4 regions of the Brevibacillus sp. FW306-2-1A-C05A genome follow, and region 4 is predicted to be linked to each of the others. Evidence: riboswitches for the same ligand, from Rfam matches in the RefSeq annotation. Region 4 holds a riboswitch; each other region holds the start of a gene.
What was found. A riboswitch is a leader RNA that binds a small molecule or an ion and turns the genes downstream of it on or off. The one in region 4 is predicted to bind S-adenosylmethionine.
Positions count from the first base shown of each region.

Region 1: linked by a shared signal. The riboswitch ahead of AC3WJN_RS10420 (methionine ABC transporter ATP-binding protein) and the one ahead of AC3WJN_RS01870 (homoserine dehydrogenase) in region 4 are both predicted to bind S-adenosylmethionine.
Region 2: linked by a shared signal. The riboswitch ahead of mtnK (S-methyl-5-thioribose kinase) and the one ahead of AC3WJN_RS01870 (homoserine dehydrogenase) in region 4 are both predicted to bind S-adenosylmethionine.
Region 3: linked by a shared signal. The riboswitch ahead of AC3WJN_RS03480 (MetQ/NlpA family ABC transporter substrate-binding protein) and the one ahead of AC3WJN_RS01870 (homoserine dehydrogenase) in region 4 are both predicted to bind S-adenosylmethionine.

Region 1 is NZ_JBYSWV010000013.1:39,262-42,623, forward strand. It holds gene AC3WJN_RS10405 (LCP family protein) at 1-392, shown strand, start outside; gene AC3WJN_RS10410 (hypothetical protein) at 458-607, shown strand; gene AC3WJN_RS10415 (hypothetical protein) at 753-1,016, shown strand; SAM riboswitch class I at 1,122-1,239, shown strand; gene AC3WJN_RS10420 (methionine ABC transporter ATP-binding protein) at 1,339-2,352, shown strand; gene AC3WJN_RS10425 (methionine ABC transporter permease) at 2,353-3,018, shown strand; gene AC3WJN_RS10430 (MetQ/NlpA family ABC transporter substrate-binding protein) at 3,078-3,362, shown strand, end outside.
Region 2 is NZ_JBYSWV010000023.1:29,602-32,963, forward strand. It holds gene mtnA (S-methyl-5-thioribose-1-phosphate isomerase) at 1-392, opposite strand, end outside; gene mtnK (S-methyl-5-thioribose kinase) at 389-1,618, opposite strand; SAM riboswitch class I at 1,799-1,944, opposite strand; gene AC3WJN_RS14935 (anti-sigma factor) at 2,037-3,230, opposite strand; gene AC3WJN_RS14940 (sigma-70 family RNA polymerase sigma factor) at 3,227-3,362, opposite strand, start outside.
Region 3 is NZ_JBYSWV010000002.1:117,353-120,714, forward strand. It holds gene AC3WJN_RS03475 (methionine ABC transporter ATP-binding protein) at 1-540, opposite strand, end outside; gene AC3WJN_RS03480 (MetQ/NlpA family ABC transporter substrate-binding protein) at 581-1,414, opposite strand; SAM riboswitch class I at 1,537-1,639, opposite strand; gene AC3WJN_RS03485 (hypothetical protein) at 1,859-2,209, shown strand; gene AC3WJN_RS03490 (ABC transporter substrate-binding protein) at 2,531-3,362, shown strand, end outside.
Region 4 is NZ_JBYSWV010000001.1:352,550-355,911, reverse strand. It holds gene AC3WJN_RS01875 (DinB family protein) at 1-382, shown strand, start outside; cobalamin riboswitch at 487-686, shown strand; SAM riboswitch class I at 1,152-1,259, shown strand; SAM riboswitch class I at 1,403-1,512, shown strand; gene AC3WJN_RS01870 (homoserine dehydrogenase) at 1,596-2,858, shown strand; gene AC3WJN_RS01865 (hypothetical protein) at 2,925-3,080, opposite strand; gene AC3WJN_RS01860 (CapA family protein) at 3,239-3,362, opposite strand, start outside.

The DNA.
Region 1 (3,362 bases), on a different contig from region 4:
TTCGCCATGACGCCACATCGGACTACACGCGCACAGAGCGTCAGCGCAAGCTGCTGACGGCTGTGGTGAGCCAGATGAAGAGCGGCACGACCTTGATTCAATTGCCGTCCATCCTGAAAGAAGTGACGCCGTATATCCAGACGAATATCAGTTCCATGGATATGCTGAGGCTGTCTGCGCTTGGGCTGAAATTAAACACCGCGGAGCCAGGCAACTACCAATTGCCGCCAATGGGGATGTTCCGCGAATCCCATCGGGCAGGCGCGGTGCTCATTCCGGATGTCGACCAGATCCAGTCTTTTATCAAGGAAAAGCTGGAACCGCCAGCAGAAGAAGCGGTTTCGCAAACGAATAGCACGACCGATAGCAACGAAAACAGCACGCCAAATTGAGCGTGCTGTTTTTTTGTGTTTTCGGGCAGACTAACCATGATTTGCTATGTATGGGGGTGAGGGGAATGGACCAGGAGATTGCGCGTAAATGGTTTTCCCATACAGGGGACTTGCGAACGGAACATATCGACGAGCCGGACGGCCGCATGCGGCTGTATTTTTTGACCAGCATGGCGGATGCCAAGTCGTTTACAGCGAGCTCATCCCGAAGCTGAGAGAAATTTGTCTGGCTGAGGCAAGCATAGGGGAAGTGGAGCGGCAGCTCGGGGGAGCCGGGAGCAATCGGGTCTATCACACCCAGGAGGCGATTCAGCGCCTGCTCGAAGGCTATCGCCCAAGGAAGCGTTTCTCATCAAGCTCGTGCACGGGAAATTCCGGATTGGCAGCTACGACACGTCCGTCCCGGCGCAAATTTTCGGGAAGACCGACAAGAACCGCGGCAATCCCAAGGATATGGTGCACCTTGCTTTTGACACGATTTCCAGCAACGCCCGAATCAAGCTGGAGCAAGTATCGCCGCCGGTGTTCGATATTCGCATACGCTTGAAGGCGAGAATCCTTGAGAAAGCGACGTTTCATTTTCACGTCAATGCCACCATCATTCGCAACGGAGTAATGGATTAAAAAAGTTTTTCCTGTGATTGCTATTGACGGGATATTTTCAAAAAGGATATAATCCGGTTTGTATCATGAAAATATGAAAAACGAACATAATATACGTGGAAATCTTTCTTATCAAGAGAGGCGGAGGGACAGGCCCGATGAAGCCCGGCAACCGGTTCATTTTTTGAAATGGACGTCGCGGTGCCAATTCCTACAAGATTGGTTGGATCTTGATAGATGAGAAGGGTGGATGCGAACGTATACATGCGTTGCAGCCCCTTTTTCGTTTATGAAAAAGGGGTTTTTACGTTTTTCACAAGGATTTTGCTGGGAGGTGGATGCGTTGATTCAATTGAAAAATTTGCATAAAAGCTATCAAGTGCAGGGCAAGACGATTCCGGCGTTGCTCGGGATTGATCTTTCTATAGATAAAGGGGAAATTTACGGGATTATCGGCCATTCCGGGGCGGGGAAAAGTACCTTGATCCGCTGCATCAACCTGCTGGAGCGCCCTACGTCGGGACAAGTCATCGTCGATGGGGTCGACCTGACCAAGCTCGACGATGTCAAGCTGCAGGAAAAGCGCCGCGAGATCGGGATGATTTTCCAGCACTTCAACCTGCTGTCCTCGTCCACCGTCGGGGAAAATGTCGCGTTTCCGCTCAAGCTGGCCAAGCGTCCGAAGGCGGAGATTCAGAAAAAAGTGGACGATCTGCTCAAGCTGGTAGGGCTGGAAGCGCACCGGGACAAATACCCGTCCCAGTTGTCCGGCGGCCAGAAGCAGCGCGTCGGCATCGCACGGGCGCTGGCAAACGATCCGAAAGTGCTGCTGTGTGACGAAGCGACCTCGGCGCTCGATCCGCAGACGACCAACTCGATTTTGGCGCTGCTTTTGGACATCAACCGCAAGCTGGGATTGACCATCGTGCTGATTACGCACGAGATGCACGTCATCCGCTCCATTTGCGACCGCGTAGGCGTGATCGACGGCGGAAAAATCGTCGAGTCGGGTGAGGTGCTGGACGTGTTCCTCAAGCCGCAGCATCCGACTACGCAGGAATTTGTCGAGCAGGTGGCAGATTCCACCGAGCTGCGCGAAGCTGTCGCGCACGAAAAAGCAGCGGGGAACCGCACGATTGCGCGCGTCACCTTCCTGGGAGAAAAGACGTACCAGCCGATTTTGTTCCAGACGATGCAGGAGACAGGCACAGTATTCAGCATTTTGCAGGGAACGATTTCCCGCATGAAGGATACGCCGTACGGCCAACTGGTCGTCGAACTGGAAGGCGATGTCCGTCAAAACGAAAAAACCATCGAGACGTTGCGTCAGCGTGGCTTGGAAGTAGAGGTGATATAGATGGACTGGACAATGGAAAATGTGGATTGGTCGGAGATCGCTGAGGGTACACTAGACACACTGACGATGCTGGGTTTCTCCACGTTGTTTACGATCCTGATCGGCTTGCCGCTGGGAATCATTTTATTCCTTACTTCACGTGGACAGTTGCTGCAAAACAAGGCGTTTTACTCGGTTGCTTCATTCATCGTCAACGTATTGCGTTCCGTGCCGTTCATCATTCTGATGATCTTGCTGATTCCGGTCACGAAACTGATCGTCGGCACTTCGCTCGGCGTACTCGGAGCGATTCCGCCGCTCGTGATCGGGGCCGCCCCGTTTTTTGCGCGGCTGGTGGAAACCTCTCTGCGCGAGGTAGATCGCGGAGTCATTGAGGCCGCCCAGTCGATGGGGGCGTCCAATTGGCAAATCATCTGGAACGTCCTGCTGCCAGAGTCTCGTCCGGGACTGGTGGCCGGAATTACGATTACGACCGTTGCGCTCGTGTCCTACACGGCCATGTCCGGGGTAATCGGCGGCGGCGGTCTGGGCGACTTGGCTATCCGTTACGGTTATCAGCGCTTCCAGACCGATGTCATGATTGTCACTGTCGTCATTTTGCTCGTGTTGGTGCAGATCTTACAGTCGCTGGGTGATCGCCTGGTATTGCGTTTCAGCCGCAAGTAAGGTCTTTCCCATAGAAGTTTGCAAGTACAAAGATCAAAAAAAGTAGGGGGAAATCATTTATGAAAAAGCTAGTCGTATCTGTACTTTCTACCGTATTGGCATTTTCTTTGGCAGCGTGCGGAGGCAAAACGGAGACTGCTCCAGCTCCAGCCGAAGGCGGCGCACAAGGCGGACAACAAGAAGTGACATTGAAAGTAGGCGCTTCTCCGGTTCCACACGCAGCAATCCTGAAGCACATCGCACCAAAACTGAAAGAACAAGGCGTAAACCTGGAAGTACAAGAGTTCACCGACTACGTACAACCAAACGTACAGCTCAACGAAAAACAACTCGACGCAAACTTC
Region 2 (3,362 bases), on a different contig from region 4:
GCCAGCGCTTCGTCAAGCACAGCGGCTTTCAGCTCTGCGATTGGCAGGGCAGCGTCTTTTTTCACGCGCGCCTTGATCCGGTCGAGCGCCCAGAACAGGTTGACAGCGGTAGGGCGGGATGTGCCCAGGTAGTCTGCCTGGCGGTTCAACTCCTGCCAAAACGCTTCGTACGTCTGTGCCTCGCTGCCGCGAATCCCCAGGTACAATCCATATGCTGCGGCCATGCCGATTGCCGGCGCGCCGCGCACTTCCAGGCGGCGAATGGAGCCCCATACTTCTTCTGCGGTCGTCAGCCGCAAGTAAATCGTCTCTACTGGCAAACGCGTCTGGTCAAGCAAGACGAGCGCGTCGTCTTCCCACTTGACTGGCGTTGTTTGTGTACTGGTTGTCATACTGTCGTTGCCTCCTGATAGTAGCGTGCGGTTACCTGGCGGACGATGTCCGTGATGTCTGTCGATTCGTCGACGTTGCTGCGGCCGAGAATCAGCGCTTCTCCGATCGCCAGCGCCAGTCGCTCGGCTTCTGCCCGTTTTTCATCGTCTGCGATGGTGTTCAGATCAGCCACTCCCGCAAGCCCGATCACGCGGCGCAAAATTTTGCAGCCGGCATAGCCCGCCGTGTCCTGAATCAGTCGCTTCACGTAGCTTTGCCACAAACCTTCGACGTGAGCGCTGCGCTCTTTTGCCTGTTTGTGCCAGAGCTGAACGAACTGGGAAACGAATTCGTTCCAGACATCTTCCACCGTTTCCAGTAAGTATTCGCGGTACGAGTCGCGTTCTCCTGGGTCTTCTTGCAATCCGTGTTGACCTGCGTAGTTGAGCAGCAGGTTGGCGATGACCGCGCCGATGTCAAAGCCGATTGGCCCGTAGTAGGCAAATTCCGGGTCGATCGCTTTCAGGCTCGTCTCGGTGATGAAAATGCTGCCCGTGTGCAAGTCGCCGTGCAGCAGCGCTTCTGCGCGCGTGAGGAAGTCGTATTTCAGCTTGGCGATCTCCAGCTTGAGCGGCTTGTTGTTCCAGATCGCTTCCACTTCCCGGCGAATCAGCGGGTTGAAGTCGTTGGTCGGCGCATTTTCGTACGGATCGGTAAAGACGAGATCTTCTGTGATTTTGCACAATTCCGGATTTATGAATGTTCCGACGAGCGCTTTTTTGTCGTACGGATGCGCGCCCAAATCCGATGTGTAGAACAAGGTGTGCGCGAGAAAACGGCCGATCTGCTTCGGAAAAAGCGGATAGCGCTTGCCCTCAATCAAGCCTTTGCGCATGATGATGTGGTCGCCTACGTTTTCCATCACCGTCAGGGCCAGCTCCTGATCGAAGTGGTACACTTCCGGCACCAGGTCCGGTACGTATTTGTGCTGGATGCGAAGCGCTTCGCTCTCGATCCGGGCGCGGTCGATGGTCAGCGGCCACGACTCGCCCACGACTCTCGCAAACGGCAGCGCCTGCTTCACGATCACTTTTTTTCCGGTAGCCGACTCCTGAATATCGAACACCAGATTCAGGTTCCCGTCCCCGATTTCGCGGCTGGTCAACTCGGCCCCCTCTGTAAACAGACCCGGCAAGCCTTTTACGTACTCTACTGCTTCCTGTTCAGTCAATGCGCGGTATGCCATGATTGATTACTCCCCTCGTTAAGTAGTTTCTCTCTATCTGTAGCGGACTGGTCATATCCCCCAGCCTTGCGGTCAAACGGTGTCATGCGGCAATCGGCGTTCGTGCTGTGACATACAAAAAGACCTCTTTTCCGAAGAAAAGAGGTCGCTGTCGTCACGTACAAATAACGTGTCATGTCCCCCTTATCTTCCAGACCACTTTTGTTTCTGCAGGAATTAGCACCGTGCACGTCGCTTTTTGCTTCAATCGCTGCTCGCGTTGAAATCGCGTCGTGTCGGTTGCCGGGTATCATCGGGCCAGTCCCTCCACCTTCTCTGGATAAGGTATCCAAACGTATGCGGTTTTGATTTAGTTTGAATCATACAACCTGCGGTTCCACGATGTCAACACTCTTTTTTTGCAAAAACGGCTCGCCTTCTACCAGCTATTCTGCGTCCCCGAGGCGGCGGGGCGCTCCCAGTTCCACCAGTCGATTTTGCCGACAAACGCGGCGGTAATCGACTTTTCCTCCTTGAGCCTGAGCAGCTCCTTCGTCGGCCCGGTCAGGACGGCGCCGTAGATGCGCACGCCTTTTTCCTGCAAATAGCGATAGCGCTCCTCGAGTTGCGGATTGCCGCCCGAAAGCAGCGCGTAGCCCATGTCGCGCGCCAAGCTTTTTTGCTCGGTCAAATACTTCATCTCGCCCATGAAGGCGGCCATTCGCCGCTCGCCTTCTCCGTTCACCTGAATCGGCGCGGTTCCGTAATCCAGCTCCCGCTCGGCAAAGCCCCAGACCTCCCCCGGGCCGAGTAGCAGATTGCCGGCTTCCCCGTCAACTTGTTTCACCTCCACGCCAGTGTCGACGGCAAACCAGACCGTCTCCTGGTTGTAGCTGCTGACATGGCGGGAAACCAGCTCGACATACTGCTCATACGTCAGGAAGCTGTCAAACGAGATCGCCAGTTGGGAAACCGTTCCTTCCGGCAGCTTTTCCAGCGTCGTCCAGGCAGGCGTGCGCAAAAAGGACGTGTCTTCTTCCGGTTCTCCGGCCGATAGCGGATAGCGGAAAAACAGCTTTTGCTCCCTGACGCCCCCTGTCCACTCCGGTCTGGCGCTCACGTTCCACAGCACATTCGTGCTCCGAAAGCGGCCAGCGCTTTTGGCCTCCTTGCCAACCTGCTCTCGCAGCTCCATGTCGATGCTGCCGTACAACAGCCCCACCTGCGAGCCGCTGCTGCCCACGCTCACGCCAGGCTGGGTAAAATTGACCATGTCCCGTGCCACCCGGAACAAATCGTCATGCATCAGCGTCCCCACCCAGCCGTTTACGAACAGCAAGAGCACACCCGCGAGGCAAGGAATCGCGAAGGCATAGAAGGAGGTCGTCAGCCTGTTTTTCCACTTTCCCCGGCGGACGATCGCCCGTTGTCTTGCTTCCGAAAGCCCTGGCGCAGCCTCCTGCTTGCCGTCTGTCCCTTGTTCTTCCCCGAGCAATAGCCGTTCCAGCCGCTTCCCGTACTCTTCGTCGTCTGCCAGTTCCTCGCCCAGCCGTTTCGCTTCCTCGCCCGTCAAATCCCCTCTCAGGTAAGCAAGCAGTTTTTGCTCGCGGTCATCCCCGTTTTGGTTCGTCATAGCCCTTCCTCCTTCCACAGTTGCCGCATCTTTTGCCGTCCCCGAAACAGGGAGCGCTTGACATCCGCCAGTTCGATTCCCAGCACCTCCGCCATTTCCGCGTAGGAAAACTGCATCGCCGACAGCAAAATC
Region 3 (3,362 bases), on a different contig from region 4:
CAAGATCGATTCGGTCGTCTGCGGGTCGAGAGCAGATGTCGCTTCGTCGCACAGCAAAATTTCCGGATCGGTGGCGAGTGCCCGGGCAATGCCTACCCGTTGCTTTTGCCCGCCGGACAGTTGGGAAGGATAGGCGTTTGCCTTGTCCGCCAGACCGACGAGGCGCAGCAAGTCTTCTACCTTGCGCTTGATAACGTCCTTTGGCACTCGGTTCATCCGCAATATTTCCGCCACGTTGTCAAAGACGTTGTAGGAGGAAAGCAGATTGAAGTGCTGAAAAATAATGCCGATCTTTTTGCGCGCCTGGCGCAGCTCTTTTTCCTTCAGCTCAAGCAGATTTTGCCCGTTGACGACTACGGAGCCGCTCGTCGGCTTTTCCAACAGGTTGATCGTGCGGAGCAGGGTACTTTTCCCCGCTCCGCTAAAGCCGATCACGCCGTAGATTTGCCCTTTTTCCACGTTCAGAGATACGCCCTTCAAGGCTTCGACCTGCCTGGCTCCTACCTTGTACGTTTTATGAATATCAGTTAGCTGTATCATCACGAGTGTCTCCTTGTTGTCGGTTGTTCCCGGCATGTTTTTACCAGGACGGCAGCACGGCTCCTTCAAAGTGTTCGTCGATAAACTTCTTCACTTCTTCCGAGCGGTAGATGTCCACGAGCTTTTTGTAGGTCGGGTTGTCTTTGTCTGCTTCTCTGACGGCGATGATGTTGACGTAAGGAGAATCAGACGTTTCCGAGAAGATCGCGTCTTTTTTCGGCGAATAGCCTGCTTCCATGGCGAAGTTGGTGTTGATCGAAGCGACTTCCACGTTGCCGAGCGAGCGAGCCAAAAACGCTGCCTCCAGCTCCTTGAATTGCAGTTTTTTCGGATTTTCCACGATGTCCAGCGGAGTCGCGTTGTCTTTCACGCCGTCTTTGAGCTTGATAAGTCCGGCAGCCTGGTAGAGCAACAGAGCGCGGGCGCGGTTCGTCGGGTCGTTTTGGATGCCGACCACGCCGCCTTCCGGGATGTCCTCTACTTTTTTATGCTTGGTGGAGTAGAGCCCCATCGGGAAGGTTACGCCTTTGCCGATCTCGACGATTTTGGTTTTGTGGTCCTGATTGAACTTGGCCAGGAACGGGATGGTCTGGAAGCTGTTCATATCGAGATTGCCTTTATCGAGAGCCTGGTTCGGTTGCACATAGTCGTTGAACACAACCAGCTCCACGTCGATTCCTTGGCCTTTGGCGACTTCTTTTACTTTGTTGAAAATTTCTTCGTGAGGGCCGCCTGTCACGCCGACCTTGATTTTGGTTTGCTGTTCAGCAGCAGCTCCACCGTTTGCGGGAGCCGCTTCCTGTTTGCCGCCGCACGCCGTAACGAGAGAAGCAGCTAGCAGAAGCGAAGTGAGAAATAAGCCTGTCTTTTTCATGAAAATTCCCCTTTTCTTTGGTGTTTGTATATCTTGAAAATAGTAACCGGGAAAACAAAAAGCCTCTTCCGCTAAGAAGAGGCTTGTAACTGCGCATGCAACATTCACAGTGGTCAATGCCTCTCTTATCTGTCGGAATTGATTTCCGCTGGATTTGGCACCATATCGGTGGGATAGGTTGCCGAGGTGTCATAGGGCCAGTCCCTCGACCTCTCTTTATAAGAGAAGTGGCTTATGAAATTCGGTCAAAGCAAATTGCCTACAATTCATATTAGGTTAGTTGGATTATAGCTTGCCGATTTCGACCTGTCAATTGTTTTTCCGAACGAATTTTTGACTGAAAAATGTAAAAATGATCTAAATACGAATGTTTGCTTGCTCTAGCCAGAAATCATATGTATAATGGGAGCAACGAATCCGATAACAGCTCTCGCGGGTGATGTCATGAGTTTAACAGACACGAATGAAACGAGAAAAAAGCTGTCTGCCATTTATAATGAGATAGCGAAAGAGTTGTTCGGATTTGGAACGACTTTGCTGAGAGTGACCATTGAGAATCAGTTGATTACCTTCCACGCCAAGCATCGCCGTTCACCGCGCTCTGCCGCGCTTGAAGGCGAAGCCCCGGCCCTGAAGCTCGAAGTCGATTTTCGCATGTCTCTTCTTTATAAGAGGAAACTGAAAGAACGGCTGGAAGAAGAGATGGGTCTGAAGCTGGAAGCTGTGCTAAGAGACTATGACGCGCCTACGCAGTGGGCGATTACGAATGTGATTGTGAGCGGCTCGGAAAATTAAATACTTGCCCCATTCGTTCGGATTTTCCCTTTTGATTTATCTCAAGGGAAGACCGTGAAAATGGTGTGAAACGGGTGTCGCTTCTCTTTGTTTACGAAGAAAAGTGCTCTTGTTTAGAATGTATCGTTCTATTCAAGGGTGCTTTTCTTTTTTCTTTTTCAGCTTCTCAACGCTTGGCAAAGGGGGTGGTTGATGAATAAAATCACCGAACGAGGGAAACAGTAGGGGGTTTCACGACACGCAGTATAAAAACGAGAAAACACTTCATTCTATGAGATGGAATCATTCGTCATTTATAAGCCGAACGGGAGGAACATTACGATGAAAAAAATGCTGACAGGAATACTTTCTGCTTCCATGCTGTCTCTGGTGCTTGCAGGCTGCGGCAGCAGCGACAAACCGCAGGAGGGAGCAGCAGGCGAAGCTGCCAAAGGCGAGCCGCAAAAGCTGGTAATCTCTACATGGGGCTTTTCTGAAGACTTTTTCCGCAAAGAAATCTACGAACCATTTGAAAAAGAGCACAACGTGAAAATCGTGCTCGAAATCGGAAACAACGCCGAGCGTCTGAACAAAATCCGCCAAGGCAGTTCCGACGTCGATCTGATCTATCTCTCCGACTACTATGCGCAGCAAGGAATCGACAGCGGCGTATTTGAAAAAATCGACCGCAGTCGCATTCCGAACCTGAACCAGATTTACGATATCGCCAAAGCGCCGCTGGGCGAGGACTACGGTCCAGCCTACACGATCGGACAATTCGGGATTGCCTACAATCCGAAGCTGGTCACAACCGAGATCAAAGATTGGAAAGACCTGTGGAGCCCTGAGTTGGCAGGCAAGCTGACACTGCCGAACATCACGTCCACCACAGGCCCGATGATTCTCGACAGCGCTTCGATGGTAGCAGGTAGCGCAGAGTTTAACGAAGACCAGGCGTTTGCAAAAATGAAAGAAGCGAATAAAGGCGTTGTGAAGTATTACGACAAAACTTCCGAGTACGTGAACATGTTCAGCCAGGAAGAAATCGCAGTGGGTCCGATCATGGAAATGTACTTCAAAGACATCCAGGCAGCCGTGCCAGAAGCGGTATTCGTCGCTCCGGCAAGCGGTGGCTACGCCGTAATGAACACCGTCAACATCGTCAAAGGCAGCA
Region 4 (3,362 bases):
CGAGGCGCAAGCGGAGTATCGCTACGCGCCGGGCAAATGGACCGTAAAAGAAGTGTTGGGGCATCTGATCGATACGGAGCGGATTATGAGCTACCGCTTGCTGCGAATTGCCCGGGGAGATCAGACACCGCTCGTCGGATTTGACGAAAATGCGTATGTTGCGCAAGCTTTTTTTCAGAAACGCGACCTGGCCGATTTGCTCGAAGAATATCAGGCTGTTCGGCAGTCGACGCGCGCTCTGTTGCGGGGAGTGGCAGAGGAGGCGTGGACGCGAACAGGGACGGCCAACGGCAACAAACTGTCCGCACGCACTTTGGCCTATGTCATTGCCGGGCATGAGGCCCATCACTGTCGCATATTGCGGGAAAGGTATTCACTGTAGACGGTATGCAAAAGCGAACCGCGTTGATTTGATTCGTCCCTTTCGCTTGTTTATTCTACCATTTTCAGGAAAAGTAGAATAGAATGGTAGTAACGATTTGCAAAATTGCATACGGGGGAACAGGTTCCTTGCGGCGATTCGCTGCTAAGGATAATAGGGAAGCTCGGTGCAAATCCGACACGGTCCCGCCACTGTAAGAGGGGAGTTTCGCGCACACAGGCCACTTGTCCAGCCGCTGGACAGGGAAGGCAGCGCCAGACGATGATCCCGAAGTCAGGAGACCTGCCTGTTTCAACAACACTGATGGACCTACGGGAGATAGGGAGGTGTTAGAGGACTCGCCATACTGGCAAACGGACAAGGATGTCTATTGCTTGCCTGCGCATTTTCTAACGATCGGATCTTTTTTCGATCAGTAGAAAATGCGTTTTTTGTTTTGGGGAGAGGAAATCGGCGCTGATTGACCGTGAGCAACTCAAAGGAGGGAGCAGCATGGTTCAGCTTTTCATCTGTCAATGGTGCGGTTATGTCGAAGAACGAGAGCTGTCGGGGGAAAGCGAGGAAGGGCTGGTCCGTTGCGTTTGCTGCAGTACGGAGGAAGTCGAAAGCGTTTTTGCCAGGTGAAGGCGACCGTACATTCGGAACGGTTGTCCCGTTTTTGGCCGTATCTGAACCGTTTCTGACCGCATCTAGCCTGGTTAAAAACGAAAAAGAATTTTGTTGACGAATGCTTTGGAATTTCTTAGAATAGGCTCAACAGCAAACAAAGTTCTTATCCAGAGAGGTGGAGGGTCTGGCCCGATGAAGCCCGGCAACCGTTGCGTAGTGCGACAAGGTGCCAATTCCTGCGGGGCGTTTTCGTTCCGAAAGATAAGAAGCGGGTACATCGTAGCAGTTATGACGAACCTTCTTCTTAGCGAAGAAGGTTTTTTGATGTTTCCGCTCAACAAAGGCTTTCTTTTCCAATAATCTTTTCGCTTGGCCGCTTTCTCGACGAGAAAGAGCAAAAATTCATAGTTTTCTTTATCCAGAGAGGCGGAGGGACTGGCCCGATGAAGCCCGGCAACCGTCACACAGCTTGTGACAAGGTGCCAATTCCTGCAGGGCGGAAGCGTCCTGGGAGATAAGGAGAAGGATTTCGTTGATGCCAAAACCTTCTTCTTAGCGGGAAGGTTTTTTCTTTTTACGAAAATATTGCTATGAGGTGGTAGAAATGAGCGCAGGTGTAGTCAAGGTAGGGCTGCTTGGATTGGGAACAGTAGGGGGCGGCGTCATCAAGACGATTCGTTCGCAGCAGGAGAAGCTGGCTGCGAGATTGGGCAAGCGAATCGAAATTGTCAAAGCATTGGTCCGCGATTCGGAAAAAGAACGGGCCGTTCAGGTAGATCCCGCGCTTTTGACCACGGATTTTGAGGACGTGTTGAAAAGCGATGTGGACATTGTCGTCGAGGTGATGGGGGGCGTCGAGCCGACGTATGACTACGTCCGTGCCTTGATCGAAAAAGGCTGCCACGTGGTGACGGCGAACAAGGAGCTGCTTGCCAAACGCGGCACAGAGTTGGTCGATCTGGCAAACCGGCATCAGGTCCATCTGGCCTATGAGGCGAGCGTGGCAGGCGGCATCCCGATTTTGAGCGTGCTGCGACAGTTTTTGCGCACGAACGATATTCAAGGAGTGCGCGGCATTCTCAACGGTACGACGAACTTCATCCTGACGAAAATGGAAGCGGAGCAGCTCCCCTATCAGGAAGTGTTGAAGCAAGCGCAGGAGCTGGGGTATGCGGAAGCCGATCCGCGCTCTGACGTGGAAGGATTCGACGCGATGTACAAACTGTACATTCTCGCGCAGCTTGTGTACGGAGAATCGCTGCCGCTTGCAAATGTCGTGCGCAAAGGGATTGCCGATTTGTCTCCTGGTCACATCCGTATCGCAAACGAGCTGGGCTACCGGATCAAGCTGATTGCCCAGGCGCACAAAACAGAGCAAGGAATCCGGCTCTCGGTTCAGCCGACCATGCTGCCTGTCGCTCATCCGCTGGCGCAAATTCAGGATGCTTTCAACGCTGTTCAGCTTTCCGGAAACATCGTAGGCGATCTGCTGTTTACGGGCAGAGGCGCAGGCGAGCTGCCGACGGCAAGCGCCGTTGTCGAGGATTTGGCTTATTTGTTGACGCAGCCGTTTACCCCGCATCCGGCCTGGAAGGAAAAAACGGCCGAAGCGCAGCCGGGTCAATGGCAGGACGAGCGCGTGCTGTGTTATCTCGAAGGCTCGTGTCTCGCTGCGACGCCTGATCGCGTCCTGCATTTCTTGCGCGAGGCGGGCGTGACGGTGACGAAGCTGAAAGTCCAATTCGATCTGGGCGGAGTATTGCGCGCGGGGTTGATCGTAACAGGGATTCGCGAAGAGCACGAGGAAGTGCTGAAAAGCGATTTTGGCCTGTCCGTCCGCTGCTTCCCGCTGCTGGAAACGGCATAACCCGAAAAAGCGGCGCAAAAGAAAAAACGGGCAGGCAGCAAGGACGAATGCCAGATGGATGGCGTCCTACTGCCTGCCGTTTTTGTCCGAATGCTTGGGGGGATCAGGGGCGGAGCCGTTTTGCTGGTTTCCCGGGAAGACGGCTTTTTCCCATTTGGTCATGAAATAGCCCGAGAGCAGAAAAACGCCAATGGCTGCTACGGTAATGATGGCTCCTGTCATGCTCTCCCTCCTTTTGCTCGTAAAAGCGGTCTTGCTATGGTTTACGAATAAGGCTTGGAGAGGTTTCAGCCAAAAGAACAGGGATGCGCCCGTTTTTTCATGAGCGGCTTCCGGCTGAAGTGGCGAATAGGACGGGGGTTATACTATGCCATGCCATGCTAACTTCCCCGCACGCGGCCCTCTGCGTCAATCTGGACGTTTTCCGAGAGCGATTCGATTCGCTTGCGCAAAGCGGCTCCATCTGTGGCGTTCATCGGCACGGCTTGTCCCAGTTCGGCGTGG